Regions from separate parts of the Lysinibacillus sp. NPDC047702 genome, predicted to be linked through region 1. Evidence: a T-box and tRNA genes for the amino acid it is inferred to sense, from the RefSeq annotation. Region 1 holds a T-box; the other holds one or more tRNA genes.
The links. The T-box of region 1 lies ahead of alaS (alanine--tRNA ligase). A T-box ahead of a tRNA ligase gene usually reads a tRNA of that ligase, here a tRNA-Ala.
Positions count from the first base shown of each region.

Region 1 (11,607 bases):
TTTGTTTTCCATGCTCCTATTTATAATGAAAAAAGCAGCAATGAAATAACTACAGTTGAATTAAATATTTTTATGGGTCCTAATTATGTTGTAACGGTTCATAAACAAAAGCTTAAATGGCTAGGTCACATCGAAAATATTTGCTTAAACAGTACGAAGTATTTAGATAGAGGCACCGATTTTCTTTTGCATACAATTATCGATGGCATTACTGATGAATATTTCCCAGTTTTAGAACGAATAAGAGCACGCATAGATGAGCTTGAAGAGGAAATATATGATTATCAGCCGAAAATAGTTACAGAGGAATTTCTTGCTCTCAAGAGAACTATTATATTCATTCGACAGGCAATAATGCCACAAAAAAGAATTTTTTCAAATAGTAATGGTCAGTGGAAATTTGAAATTCGTGAGGAAAATATTCCATTCTATAAAGATTTAAATGACCACCTTGAACGAATTGTTGAATCGACGGAAACTTACAGAGATTTAGTAAACAGTACCTTAGATACCTATTTTTCGATTATCAGTGGAAAATCAATTGAGAAGCTTAATCTACTTACAGTAATATCAACAATTATGTTGCCACTATCTGTCATTACAAGCTTTTTTGGCATGAATGTTCCACTACCATATCCGGATTCACCAATTACAACGATTACAATTAGTGTGTTTTTAGTCGTATTTACTTGGGGAATGTGGGCATACTTCAAAAAAATGATTGCTTAATGATGATTAGCCATACTAGTGCCAATTGACAGAACAAAATATTTTTTTTATAATGCTCGATAGAAAATAGTAAAAACGATGATGGAACAAGTACGTATTTGTGGGTGTTAAGAAAGGGATTTCTTGGCTGAAAAAATCCTCACATTGCAGATACCGAAAGCTACTCCAGAGTGCAGTTAATCTCTGCCGTTCACTTACGTTACAAGTGCTAAAGAGGTAAGTATTTTCTACTTACAACTAGGGTGGTACCGCGAGACAACTATAACAAGTCCTCGTCCCTTATTGGGATGAGGGCTTTTTTATGCTTATTTGCGGATTCATATCGTGAACTTTACAAAATTAATAAGGAGGAATTTATCCTATGAAAGCAGCAGATATTCGCCGTATGTATTTGGAATTCTTTAAAGAGAAAGGTCATCATCATGAGCCATCAGCACCGCTAGTACCAATTAATGACCCATCATTACTTTGGATTAACTCCGGTGTTGCCACTCTTAAACCATATTTTGATGGTCGTGTCATACCAGATAATCCACGTATCACAAATGCCCAAAAATCGATTCGTACTAATGATATTGAAAACGTTGGTAAAACAGCTCGTCACCATACGTTTTTTGAAATGCTTGGAAACTTCTCTATTGGAGATTACTTCAAAAAAGAAGCGATTCATTATGCTTGGGAGTTCTTAACGGATAAAAAATGGATGGGCTTTGATCCAGCACTATTATCTATTACATTACACCCAGAAGATCAAGAAGCCTATGATGTTTGGCATAACGAAATTGGTATACCTGAAGATCGTTTAATCCGATTAGAGGGAAACTTCTGGGATATTGGAGAAGGTCCTTCTGGTCCAAACTCAGAAATTTTTTATGACCGTGGAGAAGAATATGGCTATAATGATAGTGATCCAGAAATGTATCCAGGTGGAGAAAACGAACGATACCTTGAAATTTGGAACTTAGTGTTCTCACAATTCAACCATAATCCAGATGGTACGTATACGCCACTGCCAAAGCAAAATATTGATACAGGTATGGGACTTGAGCGTATTGTATCGGTTGTGCAAAATGTTCCAACTAACTTTGATACTGATTTATTCATGCCTATTATTGAAAAAATCGAGGAATTTGCTAACCGTAAGTATAAGCGCCCTGGTGAAGTAGATTTAAATGAAATCTTCGGTTCTGAAGAGGATATTAATACACCATTTAAAGTAATTGCTGACCATATTCGTACAGTAGCGTTTGCAATTGGTGATGGCGCACTTCCTTCAAATGAAGGGCGTGGTTATGTATTACGTCGTTTATTACGTCGTGCTGTTCGTTATGCAAAACAAATTGGTATTGAAAAACCATTTATGTTTGAATTAGTACCAACTGTAGGCAAAATTATGGAGGATTTCTATCCAGAGGTAACGGAAAAAAGTGAATTTATCCAACGTGTAATTAAAAATGAAGAAATTCGCTTCCATGAAACATTAGACGGTGGTTTAGCTATCTTTAATGAAGTCGTTGAATCACAAAAAGTAGCAGGACATGATTATATTCCAGGTGCAGATGCTTTCCGTTTATATGATACTTACGGTTTCCCAATCGAATTAACAGAAGAGTATGCAGAAGAAGTGGGTATGAAGGTAGACCATGAAGGCTTCGAGGCGTCAATGGAAGAGCAGCGTGAGCGTGCTCGTGCAGCTCGTCAAGATGTAGATTCCATGCAAGTACAAAATGAGGTTCTTGCAAATTTAACAGTTGCCAGCGAATTTGTAGGTCATGATACATTAACAGCAGACACAAAAATTGCAGCAATGATTGTTAATGGACAAGAAGCAAAGTTTGCCTCTGAAGGTCAAGAAGCGTTAGTTATTTTAGCAAAAACACCATTTTATGCTGAAATGGGTGGACAAATTGCGGATAACGGTATTATTTCAAATGATAGCTTTACTGCTGTTGTTAAAGATGTTCAAAAAGCACCAAATGGTCAGCCACTCCATACAGTGGTAGTTGAATCTGGTGAAATGCATGTAGAAGATACTGTGGAAGCAGTTGTTAATCGTGATGATCGTAATTTAATAATTAAAAATCATACAGCTACACATATTATGCAACGTGCATTAAAAGACGTGTTGGGCGATCATGTTAACCAAGCTGGTTCATATGTAGGTCCTGATCGCTTACGCTTTGACTTCTCTCACTTTGGTCAAGTGACAAAAGAGGAATTACAGCAAATTGAACGTATTGTAAATGAAAAAGTGTGGGATGATATAGAGGTCGTGATTGAAGAAAAAGGCATCGATGAAGCGAAGGCAATGGGGGCTATGGCATTATTCGGTGAGAAATATGGCGATATTGTCCGTGTAGTTTCAATTGGTGATTATTCTATTGAGCTTTGTGGTGGTATTCATGTGAAACGTTCTTCTGAAATAGGTTTCTTCAAAATTGTTTCAGAGGGTGGAATCGGTGCAGGTACTCGCCGTATTGAGGCTGTCACAGGAAAAGTGGCTTATGAAGCAGTTAAAGAAGAGGAAGCTTTATTAAACGATGCTGCAGCCTTATTAAAAGCAAATCCGAAAGATATTGTGACAAAAGTACAAGCGCTTCAAGCAGACTATAAAGAATTACAACGTGATAATGAAGCATTATCACAAAAAATTGCGAATGCACAGGCAGGGGCAATTGTAGACGCAGCTCAAACAATTGGAGATGTAACAGTCTTATCTACTAGAGTAGAAGCGAAAGACAATAATCAATTGCGTCAAATGATGGATGATTTAAAAGTGAAAATGAATAAAGCAGTTGTTGTTTTAGGAGCTGTTGATGGCGAGAAAGTAATGCTTTGTGCTGGTGTCACAAAAGATTTAGTGGGCGGCAGTTATCATGCAGGAAATATCGTAAAAATGGTAGCCGAGGCATGTGGTGGTAAAGGCGGCGGTCGTCCAGATATGGCGATGGCAGGTGCAAAAGATACAACAAAACTTGAAGAAGCACTACTTTCTGTGTATGATTATGTTAAATCCATTTAATTAATACGCCAAATCGGTTATAATAAAGAGAAATTGGAGATGAGCTTTTTTGCACATCTCCTTATTTCTGAAAGCGAGGTGCTGGTCATGAGTTCATTTGATCAAACAATGAAATTTAATTTTCCAGAAGAATCAATGGAACAGGAAGTCAAGCAGGTAATGTTGAAAGTTCATTCTTCATTAGAGGAAAAGGGATATAATCCTATCAATCAGATTGTCGGTTATTTACTTTCTGGTGATCCGGCGTATATTCCTCGCCATCAGGATGCTCGTAATTTAATTCGCAAGCTTGAGCGTGATGAAATTCTAGAAGAGCTTGTTAAATTTTATATTAAAAAGAATAACGAGGACTAGAAATGAGAATTATGGGATTAGACGTTGGGTCAAAAACCGTGGGCGTTGCAATAAGCGATGCGTTAGGGTGGACGGCTCAAGGTATTGAAACCGTAAAAATTGATGAAGCAAACGGTGAATTTGGTATTGAACGAATAGCCGAGCTAGTAAAGGAATATGCTATAACGGAATTTGTTGTAGGTTTTCCGAAAAACATGAATAATACGGTGGGACCACGTGGAGAGGCATCTGAAAACTATAAAAAGCTTTTAGAGGAGACCTTTTCACTGCCAGCAAAGCTTTGGGATGAACGTTTAACGACAATGGCTGCTGAGCGTATGCTAATTGATGCAGATGTAAGTCGCAAAAAACGGAAGCAGGTCATTGATAAAATGGCTGCTGTGATGATCTTACAAGGCTATTTGGATAGCAAAAATTAATTGATGAGGTGACAAGCACATGGCACACGAGCACAACCATGAAGAAGAATTACACGTACAACACATTACAGTGATTGATGAGAACGGAAATGAACAGCTTTGTGAAGTGATTCACATTCATGAATCGCCTGAATTTGGCAAATCCTACGTATTTTACTCAATGGTAGGAGCAGAAGAAGATGAGGACGGTTCTGTAGAAATATTCGTTTCTTCATTCGTTCCTTCTGAAAATGGTGAAGATGGCGAGTTAACACCAATCGAAACAGAAGCAGAGTGGGATATGGTAGAGAATGTATTAAACGCTTTAGAGGATGAATACGAAGACTAATCTTCTTTCTTAAAGCTTGGAACAAGGATCGCAACTTGCAGCCCTTGTTCCTTTTTTATTGGCGGGACATATAGAAGTTTGCTTAATTATGGAGTGACAGTCATCGAAAATTGTAGGGAGCCGCTCAATTCGAATTTGAAAGTCAGCAAATAAAGTGAGAAGCCGCTCAATAGTGATCTGAAAGTGATCAAAAGACGCCAATCCCGCTCAATTTAAGACTAACTGCACCACACAAAACAATGACCCTAATCCTCAAATGTACCTTTAACTTTAAACATAATGACCATGAAGGAGGAATTTGAATGAATGAAGAAATGCAAGAATTTATGATTATAGGTGAGAATGGCAAGGAACAAAAATGCAGGGTTGTCTTTACCTTTGATGCAGAGGAAAAATCATATGTACTCTTTTCATTAATTGACGAAGCAGGTAATGAAATTCCAGGAGATATTTCTGCTATGACATTTGAGTACGATGATAATAACGGAGAAATGACCAATTTAATGCCTGTTGTAACTGAAGAAGAATGGGAAATGATTAATGAGGTTGTGCTAACGCTTCTTGATGAATTTGAAGAGGAGCCACAGTTAATCACAGTTACAGATGAGGATGGAACGGATCAAGTCTGTGAGGTCATTCATAAATTTTCATCCGAACAATTTGGAAAATCCTATGTTTTATATGTACCTGCAACAGACGAACCTATTGAGGAACGAGATATTTTTGCGGCTCAATACCTATCGGACAAAGACGGTTCTATAGAAGAATTATTACCAATTGAAAGTGATGAAGAATGGGCATTTGTTGAAGATGTATTGAACGAATTGTAAAATCTCTGGGTGGTTGTGAGCCACTCAGAGTTTTTTTATTTTTTAACTACTTTCAGCAGAACAAAGCCGATTCTGGAATCAATTATGCCGAGGCAAAATTGATTTAATAGAAATTTTCTATCAATGCTCTAAAAGTATTCTATCTGCAAATAAAATTTTTGCACTTTCGATTGAATAAAGTGATTTTAAGAGAGAAATTATGCTTTTTAAGATTTAAATTTCTGAATTTTTGAATAAACAGAATAAATAAGGCATTGACCAATTCGAAGTAAATAGATAAGATTTGTCTTACATTAAACCAAGTAAGTTGATTAATTAAGGAGGTAATAGTATGAGAAAAGGTTGGAAATTGTTAATAGGAGCAATGGTAATAGGCTTGTTGGCTGGCTGCACAAGCAAAGGAGAGGAAGATAAAGAGGAGGTTGTAACGTTAAAGGTAGGAGCTGCCAATGTACCTCATGCGGAAGTATTGGAGTATTTAGCAAAAGATATTGAAAAGGATGGAGTGAAACTAGATATTTCCATTATAAAAGATGCTGTTCAAACAAACCAACAAACGGCAGATGGTGAGTTGGATTTTAATTATTTTCAACATGTTCCGTTTTTAGAACAGACGAATAAAGAAAGTCATTTGGATTTAGTCAGTGTAAAAGGAATTCATATTGAGCCATTTGGTGTGTATTCCAAAAAACTAAAAGATATTAATGATTTGCCACAAAATGCAAAGGTAGCTGTACCAAATGATGTTGTTAATTTCTCTCGTGCGTTACTACTATTTCAAAATAATGGATTGATTGAATTAGATAAAGCGAAGAAAGGTGATTATACAGTCGAAGATATTACGAAAAATGAGAAAAAAATTCAATTTATCGGTGTGGATTCTCCATTACTTGTTCGTTCATTAGATGATGTAGACGCATCTGCTATTAATACGAATTATGCCTTAGAGGGGGGCTATAACCCTATGAAGGATGCACTGATTATAGAGGGTTCTGAATCACCTTATGTCAATATTATAGCTTCGACAAAGGAGAAAAAGGATGATCCAGCTATACAGACAGTCGTTAAGTGGCTAACAAGTGAAAAGGCACGTTCTTTCTTTGAAGATCAGTATAAAGGTGCTGTTGTTCCCGCATTTTAAAGCTTTGTAAACAACATACATGCTAAGGAGGTAAACGTGCATGATTGAATTTATTGAAACAACAAAAGAATTTCAGATAGGAACATCAACAGTGACGGCCCTAAATCATATCAATTTAACGATTCAGAAGGGGGATATTTTTGGTGTTATCGGCTTTAGCGGTGCTGGTAAAAGTACTTTAATTCGAACAGTAAATTTACTGGAGGAGCCAACGTCTGGGCGGGTGCTTGTAAATGGAAAAGAGTTAACTACGCTTACTAAAAGGCAGCTTCGAGATGAGAAGAAAAATATCGGCATGATTTTTCAACATTTTAATCTCCTCCATTCTAAAACTGTATTTGAAAATGTGGCAATGCCTTTAATCATAAGTGGTGTAAAAAAATCGAACTTGGAAGGTCAAGTGAAAGAGGTATTAGCATTTGTTGGCTTAACGGACAAAACTGATCGCTATATTGACGAGCTATCAGGCGGGCAAAAACAAAGAGTCGGCATCGCTAGGGCACTCGTTACCAAACCGACTATCCTATTATGTGATGAGGCAACTTCTGCTCTCGACCCACAAACGACCAAATCGATTTTAGCGTTACTAAAGAAGGTCAATATAGAATATGGTATTACGATTTTGATGATTACTCATGAAATGGAGGTTATTCGGGATATTTGTAATCGTGTGGCTGTCATGGAAAATGGAAGAATTATTGAGACAGGTAATGTACTTGAAATTTTTTCTACACCAAAAGAGGAGACAACCAAAAACTTTGTCCAATCGGTTGTTCGTGATGAAATCCCGTCTTCTGTTTATGAGCAATTAAAAGGTATAGATGCTTCTAAGAAAATTTACAATTTAAAATTTATCGGAGTAGATGTTGGTCAGCCAATTGTCTCACAGGTAGCGAAGAAATTTGCTGTTGATGTCAATGTTTTATTTGGCAATATCACAGAGCTACAAGGGATTCCATTCGGCCATTTAATCGTAGAGCTCGTTGGTTCTGATAAGGAAATACAAAAAGCATTTCTATTTATTCAGGCTAAAAATATTCAAATAGAGGAGGTTGTTGCACGTGAAAGTGAGCACTCAAATCATTATCGATGCGGTTCTAGATACGCTGTACATGGTTAGCATTTCGTTATTTTTTGGTGCCATTTTAGGCTTCGTTTTAGGAGTGGTCTTAGTTGTAACGAGAAAGGGACATATTCTTGAAAATAAATTAATCTTCTCGATTGTCAATCCGATTGTCAATACACTGCGCTCAATTCCGTTCATTATTTTACTTGTTGCAATTATTCCATTTACACGATTACTCGTTGGAACTGCAATTGGAACGACAGCTGCCATTGTGCCGCTAGTCTTGCATATTGGACCATATATATCAAGATTAATAGAAAATTCATTATTAGAGGTGGATGAGGGCATTATTGAAGCAGCAAAAGCAATGGGAGCCTCCCCATTTCAAATTATACGAAAGTTTCTATTGCCTGAAGCTTTTCCATCTTTAATTCTAAGTGTCACGACTGCAACAATAGGGCTTATTGGTGCGACGGCCATGGCAGGAGCTGTTGGAGGCGGAGGCCTAGGTGATGTTGCCATTACTTACGGCTATCAACGCTTTGATAATGCGACGATTTTGGTAACAGTGGTTATTTTAGTAGTACTTGTACAGATTATTCAAAGCATCGGCAACAGTCTTGAACGAAAAATACGCAGAGTTTCTTAAGGGAGAATGTCAACATGAAAAAACTTAACTATTTATTAGGACTTTTTACATTACTATTTTTACTAGTGGCATGTGCAGAAGCAGATGAAAACGATACTGTGAAGGTCGGTATTCGTAGCTCAGAATTGAAAACCTGGGAGTATATTAAGGAACAGGCTAGCAAGGAAGATATTAACCTCGATTTAGTAACATTCTCTGCGCAATATGATCCAAATCAAGCACTGGCAGAGGGAGAAGTAGATATTAATGCTTTTCAACATGTTGCCTATTTAAATTTATTTAATACGAACAACAACTCAGATTTACAGGCAATTGGCACAACAATAATGGCACCTATTGGCTTATATTCAAACAAATATAAATCGTTAGATGAATTAAAAGAAGGTGCAAAGATCGCTGTACCGAATGATCCTTCCAACTGGGGCAGAGCTTTACTGCTACTTCAGGAGAATGGATTACTAACAGTAACGGACAATTTTGATGGTAATGGCGGAGAAGATCGAATTAAAGATAATCCAAAAAATTTAACAATTTTGCCTGTTGACGGTGCTACAACGCCAAGGGTAATGGAGGATGCTGATTTTGCCATTATAAATAATGGTGTGGCTGTAGAAGCTGGTCTTTTATTGAAAGATGCGATCATTCATGAGAGTGAAACAGCTAAGCCATTTATTAATGTTATTGTGGCAAAGGCAGAAGACAAAAATAATGAAACATTGAAAAAAATAGTGGAAATTTATCAGCGTGATGAAACGGCTAAGTTTATTAAAGAAATATCAAATGGAAACTATATTCCGGTGAAAATGTCACTGGATGAATTAGCAACATGGAAGGATTTCTATTCATATTAGAAAGGATGTTAATAATGACTAAGAAAAGAGAATTAAAGCTAGCACTATATTTAATTGGAGCAGGTATGCACGTTGCTGCATGGAAGCACCCGTCTGCACAAGCAAATGCAAGCATCGATATTAAAGCATTACAAAAAGCAGCCCAGATTGCGGAAAAAGGAAAGTTTGATATAGCATTTGTGGCAGACAGTTTAGCTATTAATCATGAATCCCATCCGCATATTTTAAATCGCTTCGATCCATTAATTCAAATTACGGCTTTAGCAACAGCGACCACTAAAATTGGACTTGGTGCAACAGCTTCAACTACATACAGTGAGCCATATGTGCTAGCAAGACAGTTGATGTCCATCGATCATATAAGTGATGGGAGAGTTGCTTGGAATTTAGTGACAACAGCAGATGCTACAGGTGAAACGGCCTTAAATTTCAGTCGTGACAAGCATTGGGAGCATGATCATCGCTATGAACGTGCAGAGGAATTTATCGATGTTGTTCAATCATTATGGGATTCATGGGAGGACGATGCTTTTCTCTATGATCGAGACAATAATATCTTTTATGATCGTCATAAAGTGCACGAAACCTCGTTTAAGGGCAACTATTTAACTGTCAAAGGTCCATTAAATATTGCACGTTCTGTACAGGGGCAGCCTGTTATTGTAGAGGCTGGTGCATCTAAACCGGGACAACAATTAGCAGCACGTACGGCAGAGGTTGTATTTGTCCATTGGGATGAAATTGAAAAATCGAAAGAACACTATCGTCAATTAAAGGCACAGCTTGCTCCATTTGGACGTACAGAGGAAGAGCTTCTCGTTTTACAGGGAATTTCTCCAATCGTAGGTGATACAGAGGAGGAGGCGATCCGTAAATTTAATGAATTACAGTCGTTGATTGATCCATATGAAAGCTTAAAATTTGTTTCTGGGTACATGGGGAATGTTGACTTTTCAAAGTACTCACTCGATACACCGGCTATCGAAGTGGAATTTCCAGAAGTCAATAGTATACAAAGTCACTTTTATGAGCACTTAGAGATTATTAAAAAGGAAAATTTAAAGGTTGGCGATTTATATGCGCGCCTATTTGGACCTGCAAAGCGTGATGCTTTTGTCGGAACACCAACTCAAATTGCAGATGAGATGGAGCGTTGGATTTCAGAGCGAGCAGCAGATGGCTTTATGCTGCAATTTCCATTATTACCACGCGATTTAGAGGATTTTGTTGACAAAGTTATACCAATTCTACAAGAGCGAGGCATTTATCGTAAAGATTATACAGGCACAACGTTAAGAGAGCATTTAGGATTGAAAAAGCCGCTGAATCGATTTGCTAAAAGTAAGGTGACACAGTGATGATTGATGTTTTTATTCGTAATGAACGGGAGCAAAAACTCGTTCAGTATGCTCAGAATTTAGCAAAACAAATTGAGAAGACAGCTAATCAATATGATGAGAGTGGTGAATTTCCTTTTGAGCACTTTCAGATTTTAGAGGATGCAGGTTATTTTCGATTAACAGTGCCAAAAAAATATGGTGGAGAAGAAATTTCTCTCTACGAAATGTTATTAGTACAGGAGCAATTAGCTAGAGGTGATGCTTCTACTGCATTGTCTGTTGGCTGGCATTTATTAACGTTTTTGAATGTTCGTGAGGCGAAAACATGGCCAGAGCCTATATTTGCAGAATTAAGCCGAAAAGCCGTTGAAGAAGGCTCTCTACTGAATATTATTAATAGTGAACGTGGAAAAGGGAATATTTCTCGAGGAAGTTTACCTGGTACGATTGCTAAAAAGGTGCCAGGGGGATATCGTATTACAGGTGAAAAGGCATTTGCTTCCTTAGCACCAATTTTAAAACAATTCACCATTATTGCTTATCTTGAAGAAGAAAATCTAACAGCAGAGTTTCTAATTACTAAAAATGAACAGGTGGAAATTGTTGAGACATGGGATGCGATGGGCATGAGGGCGACAGGCAGCCATGATATTATTTTTCATGATACGTTTGTACCAGAAGAAGCATTGCTATACAGACATCGCCTAAATGAAGTCAATCGTTTCTTAGCGGATGGTCGTGTCTATTCGTTAGAAATTCCAGCCGTTTACTTAGGAGTAGCAGGTGCAGCAAGAGATTATGCCATTGATTTTGCTAAAAATACGTATTCACATAGCTTAGAAAATACAATCGCTCATGCCAGCCATGTTCAACAAAAA
Region 1 is NZ_JBNNMG010000022.1:51,587-63,193, reverse strand. Features, by position in the region: gene ACQKIM_RS12695 (magnesium transporter CorA family protein) at 1-729, shown strand, start outside; T-box leader at 799-1,012, shown strand; gene alaS (alanine--tRNA ligase) at 1,091-3,751, shown strand; gene ACQKIM_RS12685 (IreB family regulatory phosphoprotein) at 3,839-4,105, shown strand; gene ruvX (Holliday junction resolvase RuvX) at 4,108-4,524, shown strand; gene ACQKIM_RS12675 (DUF1292 domain-containing protein) at 4,544-4,852, shown strand; gene ACQKIM_RS12670 (DUF1292 domain-containing protein) at 5,155-5,682, shown strand; gene ACQKIM_RS12665 (MetQ/NlpA family ABC transporter substrate-binding protein) at 6,014-6,823, shown strand; gene ACQKIM_RS12660 (methionine ABC transporter ATP-binding protein) at 6,864-7,943, shown strand; gene ACQKIM_RS12655 (methionine ABC transporter permease) at 7,936-8,538, shown strand; gene ACQKIM_RS12650 (MetQ/NlpA family ABC transporter substrate-binding protein) at 8,553-9,389, shown strand; gene ACQKIM_RS12645 (LLM class flavin-dependent oxidoreductase) at 9,404-10,747, shown strand; gene ACQKIM_RS12640 (acyl-CoA dehydrogenase family protein) at 10,747-11,607, shown strand, end outside.

Region 2 (11,607 bases), on a different contig from region 1:
GGTATCATCTACTATCGGCGTTGGCTCAACCTTTACTTTCTCATTACCAATAGCGAAGTCGCAGAATGTGGAAGACAGTGAATTAAATGTTGAGAAGGACACTGCATTCATCAAATATTCATTTTTAAATGATTTTTCGAGAGAACACAATATTGCTGCTACTACAGAAACGAACTCTTTAATAACTAGCCATGCAAGAATTCTCATTGTTGACGATGACGCTGTAAACTTACAAGTACTTGTCAATGCATTTTCAACGGATTCCTTTGAAATTGAAACAGCTTTAAGTGGGGTAGAGGCTCTCGATATGCTTCAAAACAATAGCTATGATTTAGTTATTTCTGATATTATGATGCCGCATATGTCTGGCTATGATTTGGCCAAGCACATTCGCGAAAAACTTTCTATCTCAGAGTTACCAATATTGTTCTTAACAGCTCGACAGCAAAGTGAAGATATTCAACTTGCCTTTTTAAGTGGCGCCAATGATTATGTTAAAAAACCAATGGAATATATGGAGCTTAAATCACGTGTTCAAGCTCTTATTCAAGTGAAGCAATCTAGCGAAGAGCGTCTGCGCATTGAAGCTGCATGGCTTCAGGCACAAATTCAGCCACACTTTTTCTTCAATACTTTGAACTCTATTATTTCTTTACATGGTGTAGATGAGGAGAAAATGGAAGAATTACTACTTGCCTTTAGTGATTATCTACAAACGAGCTTCGATTTCCAAAATGTCGATTTAGTCGTGCCAATCGACTATGAATTAAAGCTCGTTCGTGCCTATCTTGCCATAGAACAAATACGCTTTGGCGATAAAGTTCAAGTAATATGGGACATCCCTGAGAATATAGAACTGTCCGTCCCTCCACTGTCCATACAGACACTTGTCGAAAACGCCATCCAGCATGGCATTTTACCCGACGCGGAGGAGGAACCGTGACAATTCACATTGTAGAGACTGAGCAACACTTTAACATAACCATTTCCGATAATGGCGTTGGCTTTGATAACAATGGTCCTAAAGAGAAAAGAAGCGTGGGCCTCGTCAATACCCAACAGCGCCTAAAACAATTATTTGGCGTAGAATTAACCATAGAAAGCGTGGTTGGACAAGGCACAACAATCTCCTTACAAATTCCTAAATAAAGAGAGGGCGATGTCGAGTCTATCCGTCTCTATTGAAAAAGCAGGCTAAGGTTTCCCCTAGCCTGCTTTTGCTATATGTCTTATTTTGAAAGTTGCTCGTCCCCATCTTCATCAATAAAATAAGTATGAGATTTCGCTGCTTCCTCAATTTCTTTGAATGCCCAGTGTGTTGCTTTTACATCTGGGAAGCTTGGTGCTGTTACGCCTTGTAGCGGACCGCGCTCAAACATGCGGTTCATCATGATCACCGCTTGAGCACGTGTTAAATATTCTTCTGGCGCAAAGCTACCATCCTGACGACCGTTGATGATGCCTGCCACACGGTTCGCTTCGATTATCCATTGTGCCCAATGACCTTTTGTATCGTTGAATGTAATCGCTACATTCTCTTCGATAGGCAGTTGCTTAAAGTTCGCCACTACCGTTGCCATTTGTGCACGTGTAATGTTTTCACTGGCACGGAAGTTACCATTAATATCGCCATTCATAATGCTACGCTCTTTGACAAAGGCAATAGCTCCCGCTGCGTAATGATCACTTGGAATATCCTTAAATGGTGCAGTGTTTACTGGTCCATCTGTATAGCCTAAGATACGCGCAATCATTGTTGCCACTTGAGCACGTGTTACGTTTTTCTCTGGACCGAATGTGCCATCTGGGAAGCCCTTAATGTACGCTTCATGCTCTTTTACTTCAAGAGATGGTTTTGTTTCTTCGACCTTATTCACCTGAATAATTGTGAATGTGCTGAACTTCTCTACTGTAAAGCGTAAGCCTAGCTCACCCTTCGCCATTGTTACTACCTCAGGGATAACGACTTTCTTCTCCCCATCGGAGTGTTCAATAAATACCGCTAATTGCTTCAGGAATGCCTCACGCTCTGCTGCACCCGTTGGGATTTTCACGCCTTTTAATGGCAATGTTACCTGCGCAGGACGACTTGGCATATTTGTTTCGATTGTCATTGGACGTGCTACCACATGCACATCATTGCTTTGCAGTGTTGCTCGCACAACGCGCTCTGCACGTGCACGCTCTTCAATCGCTTGACGCTCGCTTTCCTTTTTCACGGGTACTAGACGGAAGTAGAAGTTATCGTCAATGCCCTGCATTGAACTTACTGGAATTGCAATATGTCCGTTTTCTGATGAAATTTCTAACGCTATTCCGTTATCGCGTAATAATTTCAAGGATTCTTTTGGAATTTCAACTTTCGCTTCCTTCACTTCATCATTCACATCTGGTAATACGATACGCGCAATATCGTTACCGATTGCTTTTGCCTTTGCCACAGCTTCTTTTGCATTGGCTTCTGTCAGAGCAACAAAGTCTGTGATATCGCCATTGGCATGCTTAGTACGCTCAATCTCTACAGTAGTTTTTTCCAGTGGTTTTTCGCCATCGATTTCAAGCTCCACTTGGATTTTTGTTTTTGTGTCACCCGGTGTCGGTGTTATTGGTGTTGTCGTACCACCGTTACCTGAATTCCCACCACCTGGATAAGATGTATCAGCTTGACGATAGATTTTCACGGTATAGTGTTTCTCGTTACCATTTGCATCTTTTACTGTAATGACAAGTATGTTTTCGCCTACACGCAATGGAATTTGTCCAATACTGCCTGGCTGCCCATTAACTGTTGTTGTGACTGTAGCACCTGCCTCTACTGGAATCGCTGTAAAGTCAATGACTGATGTTGGATAGCCAACTGTCATTGTGTAATCTGTTACCCCTGTTTGGAAGTTTGGACTTAACGTACCTGTAGATGGAGTTAATGTACCTAGCCCTTTGCCTAATTTCACAAGTGCATTTTGTGCCACCGTTAATGCTGCTAATGCTTTGTCTACTTCTCCCTGTGTTGCATTTGGATTCGTCAGCACTTCATTCGCTTTCTTTAAAGCCTCTTGATACTGTGCCCAGCTTGTTGGCGTATACTCACCTGCAACTAAGTTTTTAGCGTCATCCACCTTTTGCTGTAGTGGTACTTTGTTTACTATTGGTGTTGTTGCCACTGTAAATGTATGTTTTTTCGTTACCGTTTGTTGACCATTTGTTGCTGTTGCAATAATTGTATATGTGCCATCTGGTAAACCTGTTGGTGGTGTATATGTCCATTCACCTGTTAGTGGATCGACTGTTGCCGCCACATCTACCAGCAGAGACTCATCCTTGTCATTTTTCAAGACAATCGTCACAGTAGATGGTGTTGTGGTTACATCCACCTTCCCACCAATTGTTGGCTGCGGATTAGCTGTTACTGCGTCTGGCTTCGTAATTTGGAACGCTGCGCTGTATGGGTCCTCTGCCACCATTTCAAAATTCTCTACAGGCGCACCTGTCGCTCCCTTACCTTTTAAATTACCTGCACCATTATAAATAACCTTCACTTCTTTATTCGTTACGTCTGTGCCATTCGGTAATGTAAAGATCACCTTTTTACTATCAGTTGGATCAACTTCAAATGTCGGTGTTACTGGCGTTCCATCCACCATGACAGTAAAGCCTGTTAAATCTGTTAGCTCTACTTCTTGATTGAATGTCAGTGTCACTTTATTACCTTCAGATACTGTTTGTGTCAGTGCCACACTTGTTGGTTTTGGTGCTTTTAAGGCATTTTGTGCATCTTCTAATGCCTGTAATGCCGAATTTACCTCTTGTTGTGTAGCAGTAGGATTCGTTAACACTGCTTTTGCCTCAGTTAATTTCTCCTGTAATTTTGCCCAGCTTTCTGATGTGTAATGTGTTGGTGTTAAGCCTTCTATTTCTGTTACTTTATTATGAAGGGCTGTTTTATCAACAATTGTTAATGGCTTTGTTTTTGTAACTGTCTTATCGTTTTTTGTAGCTTTCACTTCAATTGTATAGTCACCTATTGCTAAATCTAATGAAGGTGTATATGTCCAATTGCCGTTCCCATCAACACTAGCCATACCACCTGCATTTGGTACTATATTTCCTAGTTTATCTTTTATCACAACTTCAACATTTGAACCAGCTTCAACTTCACCTTTTATGTCCGGTTTTGGCTTTGCTACAATCGTAGTACTTGGCTCGTTGATTTTTAAAGAAGTTGCAAATGAATTTACTGCCTCTATTTCAAAATTCCCAACTGGCAGATTATTTGTGCTACCTTTTAAGTTACCAGAGTCTTTTTCATATTTCACCTTAATAACTGATTCATTTGTAACATTTTCATTTGTTGGTAATGTTAAAATTATCTTATTACCATCTATTGTGTGAGTAACACTTTGTATAGGAATCTCTTTTCCATCTTTCGTAATTGTAAAGCCATTTAAATCTGTTAAAGTCACACTTTGATCAAAAATTAAGGTCACTTTATTTTCATCAGTGATTGTTTGTGTTAGGGTTGCTGTTTCTAGTTCAGGCTGTGTTGTCACAAGAGTAAAATATTGACCATCTGTGAACGTTAACTTTGTTGTATAATACTCTTTTCCATTAATTGTTTTTAACGTTAATGGATATTCTTTTGCTGCACTAAAATCTGTATCACTATCCCCTACTAGCAATGCTCCTTTTTCTGGTAAGGCTGCTTTAGGAATGGCAAATTCTACTTGTCCAACATTTCCTCTATTTTGCACTTTCCAAATGCGTTCAGTATGTGCTCTATCACCAATTGGTTTAGTATAAGTAAATGGTTGATTATTATCTCCCCACATTAAATATTGCATATCAGTTGAAAAAGTTGCTACATTATTAGAGTTTTTATCACTAATTTCACTTAAACCAATAATCACTTGATGACCAGGGTTTGTGCTGTTACTTTGCTTCTGCAATAATCCACCATTATCATCACGCGCAATCCCTGCGATGCTATGATAATACGCTGCATTTGTAGTTGCGTTCCATAGTACGCTTGTATCAGAAGCTAAATAATCTGCCTTTTTACTATTCGTAGAAAGTCCCTCAACTCCAAGTGTATAGCCATATTTAATAGCAAGATATGAACTTATTTGTTTGCGTTCTGTATCATCCAGAGCACGGTCATACACAATAATATCGCCAATTGTTCCTATCCATTCTTCTGGTCGACCACTTCCAATAATACGTCCTACTCGTGCCTGTGTCTTAGCGGTATTCCAGCTCTGAGGTGCTTTACCTATTTGTGTCGTTTTGCTATATAACGCACCATTCGTACCATCGTATGTTGCCACCAGTTCATTTGGCACATTTTTTTGCCAGAAACCATCCTCACTTGAGAACGAGCCTCCATAAATAGACATCGCACCTTTTGTGGTTCCACTAAGCTGGAGCATGCCTATCATATTACCCCCAGAAGCAGTTCCCCATGAAATGATATAACGATTATCGGCTGTATTGTTCTCTGATGCTGCTACAGCTACAATTGTTCGTGATGAATTACCCGTAGGAAGTTTATTGACATCAAGATCAAAATACTTATTATTCAGCTCTAACATCGGATTAAAATTCACATTATACTGTGCATCATTACGGTACATTGGTTGCAGAGTAGTTGTACTCTGTGTAGCATGATTGCCAACATTACTTTGATCTTGCCATTCAGATACTGTTTTTCCACTTTCAACACTAATTCCCTTATCGGGGCGAAGCCATAAAACTGCACCATCTACACCAGCTGGGGATGATATTGGTGTATCATTTGTTGCTGCTTTTGCCTTTTGTGGAACACCAACAAAAGAGATACTACTTGCGACTAGTGCTGTGGCAAGAAATGCGTTGAGGGAGCGTTTCCACCATTTTTGTTGCTTTTTAGTTTGCATGTTTGTTCCTCCATTCTTTGAAAAAGTGCCATAAAATTCTTAGTAAAGAGCTACTCATCCTCCTTTTATGAACTAAATTAACTCCAAAAATCTGAGGTTTTTCAATATTTCCTCACACTTAACTATAGAACATCGACCTATACAAAATATTTACATCAGAAATTTGGCACAATGTGCTCTTTTGACATTGGTTATACAACTTCTACAACATAAAAAATAGGCAATGTCGTTATTGCACATCACCTTTTTTCTCACAAAATTTCTATTAACTTTACAAGTCTTCAGCTTTCATAGGACAGCTGATTGGATTTCTTTTTATGATTAAACAAATATATAATTAACTAATATCAAATATCTTTTTATTAAAAAAGGAAAAAATTCTTTTAAACAAAGTTGAACAGTTTTAAAGAGGAGTGAGTTATGAAGAGAAGAATCTATGCGCTAAGAGAGTTGTCATGAGAACCGCTTTTTAAGTTTTAGATCGATTAATTCCAAATCCTCTTCATTCTCATACTAAATAACATATTAATCTAAATTTTCACCTGCAAAATCGCGCTCATTTGTCTCCATTTTTGATACCATCTTTCAATTTCCTCACTTGGCTCCATTGCTACTTGCTTCTTTAGCATTTTCTTTAATAACCAGTATTGTTCCTCAACAGCAGCTGCATTGCTCAGTAAATCGTAGAGCTTCATCAAGGTAAAATACCTTTCTTCCTCATCAGGGAAAAATGACTGAACCTTTACTTGCACCTTTACAGCAGCAAAGTAGTTCTCATTTTTAATATAATATTTACTTAATTGTTGTGCATGGTATAACCATAAACGTCTTAGTCGTTCCCTTTCGCTTTTTGACCATAAATAATCACTATCACCCAAATAATTGCCTGAATAGGCTTGGAATACCTGCTCATGTGCCCTTATTGTAGTCAATTCAAGCGGAGGTAAAGACTTTAATTGTGTTAACCATTGTTCCACATCGATTTCCACATCTTTCAATAATAACTGATAGCCTGATTTCAATAATGGACTGGAAATTTCCACTCCGTCTAATCCATAATTCTCCAAAGTTTGACGGATGGTATAAATAACTGTGTAAAGCTGCTTAGAGGCCTTATCCATATCAATTTCTGGCCAAAGCAGCTTCAAAATGAGGTCTCGTTGAATGATTTCATTGCGATGGGTAAGCATATAAGTAAACAATTCCTTTGCTTTTGATGTGCGCCACTTCATTACTTGCGCATTTCCATCAGGCATTACTACCTTTATACTTCCTAACAGTTGAATCATTTTTTGCCTAGTTGTGTTTGGTTGTTTTTTTTCGATAATCTTTTGAAGTCGTTCCAATGTTTTATGTAAACGTGGCTTTTGCACAGGCTTTAATAGATAGTCTATGGCATGCAAATTGAAAGCTTCTATCGCATATTTGTCAAAGACTGAAGTAAAGACAATTTCTATGTTTGGTAATAGTTCCCGAACCCTTTTACCAAGTGTTAGGCCGTCCATATCAGGCATTACTATATCTAAAAATACAACATCTGGTTGCATTGTTTGTATTTGAGCAACCACTTCTAGAAAATTTGTATATTCTCCAACTATGTCGACTTCCGAGACATTACTTTTTTTAAGTAAGTTTTTTAGTCTTTTTAATGATTGATTTTCATCATCTACTATCACAATTTTCATAACATCCCCTCCTTAAAAGTTAGTCTAGAAAACAAGTAAAGGTTATCACATGGGTCTATACAACTTCTACACAACTCCACTTATCATTGGAAAATTTTGTATTTTAATTGGATATATTACATAGGTAATTCCATCCTAGCAAATACAAAAAAGATGACCAGCTCGGCTAAAATTAGCTTGCTGGTCATTAACCTTTATTGATGAGGTATTAGAATAAAAAAAGCTATTGGAAATTTACTTAATCCTTTGAAAGCTGAAAATGTTAACCTATTGATTTTATTTTCATTAATACGGCTAGTTCCTACACGCTCATCTGCAATAGATGTTGCTTGGAATAAAGTAGTCTCAAAATTATAGTTAAACAAAAGAAATTCCACGCACACTCATTCACTTCATTTCTAATTCGCAGAAATGTTAACTTCAAAATAATATAGAGCAGTTAGATACACAATGCTATTAGAATGACTACTAATACTGATAGTCACTTAACCGCTAAAAATGAAAGTGACCAATATAATTATAGTGTAATAATATTGGTCACTTTTCCCCTCTTTATATACAGTCACCTTTAACCTTATATGAAATAGTTTTATAGAGGCTGTCATGTAATTCCATAAAATATCAAGAGCTAATTTATCAAGCATATTGAAAAGGAACAACTTAGGAACAAGTGACAATTACTATATATTTTCGTTTTGAGAACTAAGGAACGTATCACAATAAATTTGTTGATCTTTCTCTATACCTTTTATACGTGCATACGTATTACCGAATTCACACATTGTGTTTAATACTGGTACAAATGATTTTCCTAGATCAGTTAAGCTGTATTCCACTTTTGGAGGTACTTCTTTAAATACTTCTCTTTGTACAAGTCCATCTCTTTCTAACTGTTTCAATTGATCTGTTAGGACTTTTTGTGTAATTCCAGGTATAAATTCGTAAAACTCTTTTGTCCTTACTGATTTTTGGCTCAAGAAAAAGAGTATCAGACATTTCCACTTTCCACCTGCAATGTTCATAAAAATGTTGATTCCAGTATTATAGTTAACCATGTGCTTGTGCTTTTCCTCCTAAATAGGCACTTAAAAGTGGCTATACCACATTTTTGTGCGTTATTTTCTTATTTATTATTGCTTACTATAATTAAAGGTGCAATAAATAAAATTTCGGAGTTGATAAAATGAGTGTAAAAAATATTTTAGAAAAAAGACGTTCAGTTAGACATTATGATCCAAGTTATAAAATTAGTTCAGAAATTCTAACCTCATTAATTGAAAGTGCAAGTAAGTCACCTAATGGAAATAATATTCAAGCTACTCGATACTTAATTATTGATGAACCAGATTTAAGAAATTTATTATTGCCTATAGCCTTTAATCAACAACAAGTGATAGAGGCTTCAACATTAATTGTTATGTTAGGTGATTATCAGGCATTTGATAAAGATAATATTATTAAGATACATGAAGAAGGCTTTCAGGCAGGTTATTTTGATGAATCACTAAGAGATTATCTAGCGAATGCTGCCATAAATTATTATGAAAATAAATCTAAAGAAGATCTAGAACTAGAATTAACTAGAGATGTAAGTCTTGCGTCAATGTCATTAATTTTGTTAGCAAATGAAGCTGGTTTTGAGACAATCACTATGTCAGGCTATGATTCTAAGAAATTAAAAGAAATCTTAAATATTTCCGAAAGGTATTTAGATGTTATGCTTATAGCTATTGGTAAAGGTACTAAAGCTGGTCATAAGACCGTAAGACATAATGTAAATAAAGTAATGTATAGAAACCAAATCATTTAGGTGCTCTCATAGTATCTGATTATGTTAATAGGTAGGCAAAGAAATAATGTATTGTTGATGTAAGCAAAAATGACCAGTTACTCATTTAAAGTGAGTACTGGTCATTTATTTATATGATTTAAATTGTAAGTCTTCACCTTGTGTTTCAAGGCTTAATTAACCCACACAAATGATTTCTTCTTTATAAAATTAAAATTATTTACCTCAGACTTTGAACTGTCTACAGATTCATTAATTGGCTCTATCTAGTGCAGGATCGCACTTTCTAATGCACTATGATTATTCCTCTCAAATGACCATGGTTTCATTTAGGATGGTATTATAATTTTTGGCTTATAATTTCACTATTTTATAAGGCAATTGATTGACATACATAAAGAAAAAAGCATGTAACACACAACTGTGCTACATGCTTGATGACCCGTACGGGATTCGAACCCGTGTTACCGCCGTGAAAGGGCGGTGTCTTAACCACTTGACCAACGGGCCGTGGCTCCGAAGGCAGGACTCGAACCTGCGACAACCTGATTAACAGTCAGGTGCTACTACCAACTGAGCTACTTCGGAATAATGATGGGCCTAAATGGACTCGAACCATCGACCTCACGCTTATCAGGCGTGCGCTCTAACCAGCTGAGCTATAGGCCCATTTTGGAGCGGGTGATGAGAATCGAACTCACGACATCAGCTTGGAAGGCTGAGGTTTTACCATTAAACTACACCCGCAAATAATGGTGGGTCAGGACGGAATCGAACCGCCGACACTTAGAGCTTCAATCTAATGCTCTACCAACTGAGCTACTGACCCGAAATGGAGGAGGTAGAGGGATTCGAACCCCCGCGCGGTGTTACCCGCCTGTCGGTTTTCAAGACCGATCCCTTCAGCCAGACTTGGGTATACCTCCAAAAATATTAAAATGGTGGAGCCTAGCGGGATCGAACCGCTGACCTCCTGCGTGCAAGGCAGGCGCTCTCCCAGCTGAGCTAAGGCCCCAAATAAAATAAAGATGGTCGGAATGACAGGATTCGAACCTACGACCCCTTGGTCCCAAACCAAGTGCTCTACCAAGCTGAGCTACATTCCGAAATCATAATATGGCGCGCCCGACAGGAGTCGAACCCATAACCTTCTGATCCGTAGTCAGACGCTCTATCCAATTGAGCTACGGGCGCATATGTATCTATAAAAATGATGAGCCATGAAGGACTCGAACCTTCGACCCTCTGATTAAAAGTCAGATGCTCTACCAACTGAGCTAATGGCTCAAATTAAGAAATGAATGGCTGGGGTACTAGGATTCGAACCTAGGCATGACGGAATCAAAATCCGTTGCCTTACCGCTTGGCTATACCCCAATTTTAAAATGGGGCGACTGATGGGAATCGAACCCACGAATGTCGGAACCACAATCCGATGCGTTAACCACTTCGCCACAATCGCCACTATATATGATAACAGCTGTATATGAACGAGTACCTCAATACCTGGCAGGGGCAGTAGGAATCGAACCCACACCAAAGGTTTTGGAGACCTCTATTCTACCGTTGAACTATGCCCCTAAAATGGTGGAGGGGGACGGATTCGAACCGCCGAACCCTAAGGAGCGGATTTACAGTCCGCCGCGTTTAGCCACTTCGCTACCCCTCCAAGGGAATGGTGCCGGCGATAGGAGTCGAACCCACGACCTACTGATTACAAGTCAGTTGCTCTACCAACTGAGCTACACCGGCAAAATAATGGCGGTCCCGACCGGGATCGAACCGGCGATCTCCTGCGTGACAGGCAGGCATGTTAACCGCTACACCACGGGACCTTTTTTGGTTGCGGGGGCCGGATTTGAACCAACGACCTTCGGGTTATGAGCCCGACGAGCTACCACTGCTCCACCCCGCGATAATGATATATACTATTTATAAATTTAATGGTGGAGGATGACGGGCTCGAACCGCCGACCCTCTGCTTGTAAGGCAGATGCTCTCCCAGCTGAGCTAATCCTCCACAAAAAAATAAGCGAAGCGACGTCCTACTCTCACAGGGGGAAGCCCCCAACTACCATTGGCGCTAAAGAGCTTAACTTCCGTGTTCGGTATGGGAACGGGTGTGACCTCTTTGCCATCATCACTTCACTTATTAAATTGAAAGAATTATTCTTTCAAAACTGGATAAACGGTGCATTGAATGTCTCAAACATTTTGGTTAAGT
Region 2 is NZ_JBNNMG010000086.1:77-11,683, reverse strand. Features, by position in the region: gene ACQKIM_RS25470 (ATP-binding protein) at 1-943, shown strand, start outside; gene ACQKIM_RS25465 (sensor histidine kinase) at 940-1,149, shown strand; gene ACQKIM_RS25460 (S-layer homology domain-containing protein) at 1,230-5,909, opposite strand; gene ACQKIM_RS25455 (response regulator) at 6,440-7,594, opposite strand; gene ACQKIM_RS25450 (winged helix-turn-helix transcriptional regulator) at 8,275-8,649, opposite strand; gene ACQKIM_RS25445 (nitroreductase family protein) at 8,778-9,404, shown strand; tRNA gene ACQKIM_RS25440 (tRNA-Glu) at 9,822-9,893, opposite strand; tRNA gene ACQKIM_RS25435 (tRNA-Asn) at 9,895-9,971, opposite strand; tRNA gene ACQKIM_RS25430 (tRNA-Ile) at 9,979-10,052, opposite strand; tRNA gene ACQKIM_RS25425 (tRNA-Gly) at 10,057-10,130, opposite strand; tRNA gene ACQKIM_RS25420 (tRNA-Phe) at 10,137-10,212, opposite strand; tRNA gene ACQKIM_RS25415 (tRNA-Ser) at 10,217-10,309, opposite strand; tRNA gene ACQKIM_RS25410 (tRNA-Ala) at 10,323-10,398, opposite strand; tRNA gene ACQKIM_RS25405 (tRNA-Pro) at 10,413-10,489, opposite strand; tRNA gene ACQKIM_RS25400 (tRNA-Arg) at 10,501-10,577, opposite strand; tRNA gene ACQKIM_RS25395 (tRNA-Lys) at 10,598-10,670, opposite strand; tRNA gene ACQKIM_RS25390 (tRNA-Gln) at 10,686-10,760, opposite strand; tRNA gene ACQKIM_RS25385 (tRNA-His) at 10,770-10,845, opposite strand; tRNA gene ACQKIM_RS25380 (tRNA-Trp) at 10,891-10,964, opposite strand; tRNA gene ACQKIM_RS25375 (tRNA-Tyr) at 10,969-11,052, opposite strand; tRNA gene ACQKIM_RS25370 (tRNA-Thr) at 11,060-11,135, opposite strand; tRNA gene ACQKIM_RS25365 (tRNA-Asp) at 11,143-11,218, opposite strand; tRNA gene ACQKIM_RS25360 (tRNA-Met) at 11,224-11,298, opposite strand; tRNA gene ACQKIM_RS25355 (tRNA-Val) at 11,328-11,403, opposite strand; rRNA gene rrf (5S ribosomal RNA) at 11,416-11,531, opposite strand; partial or broken rRNA gene ACQKIM_RS25345 (23S ribosomal RNA) at 11,598-11,607, opposite strand, start outside.
Region 2: it encodes a tRNA-Ala, which carries the amino acid that the T-box ahead of alaS (alanine--tRNA ligase) is inferred to sense. The anticodon was not compared.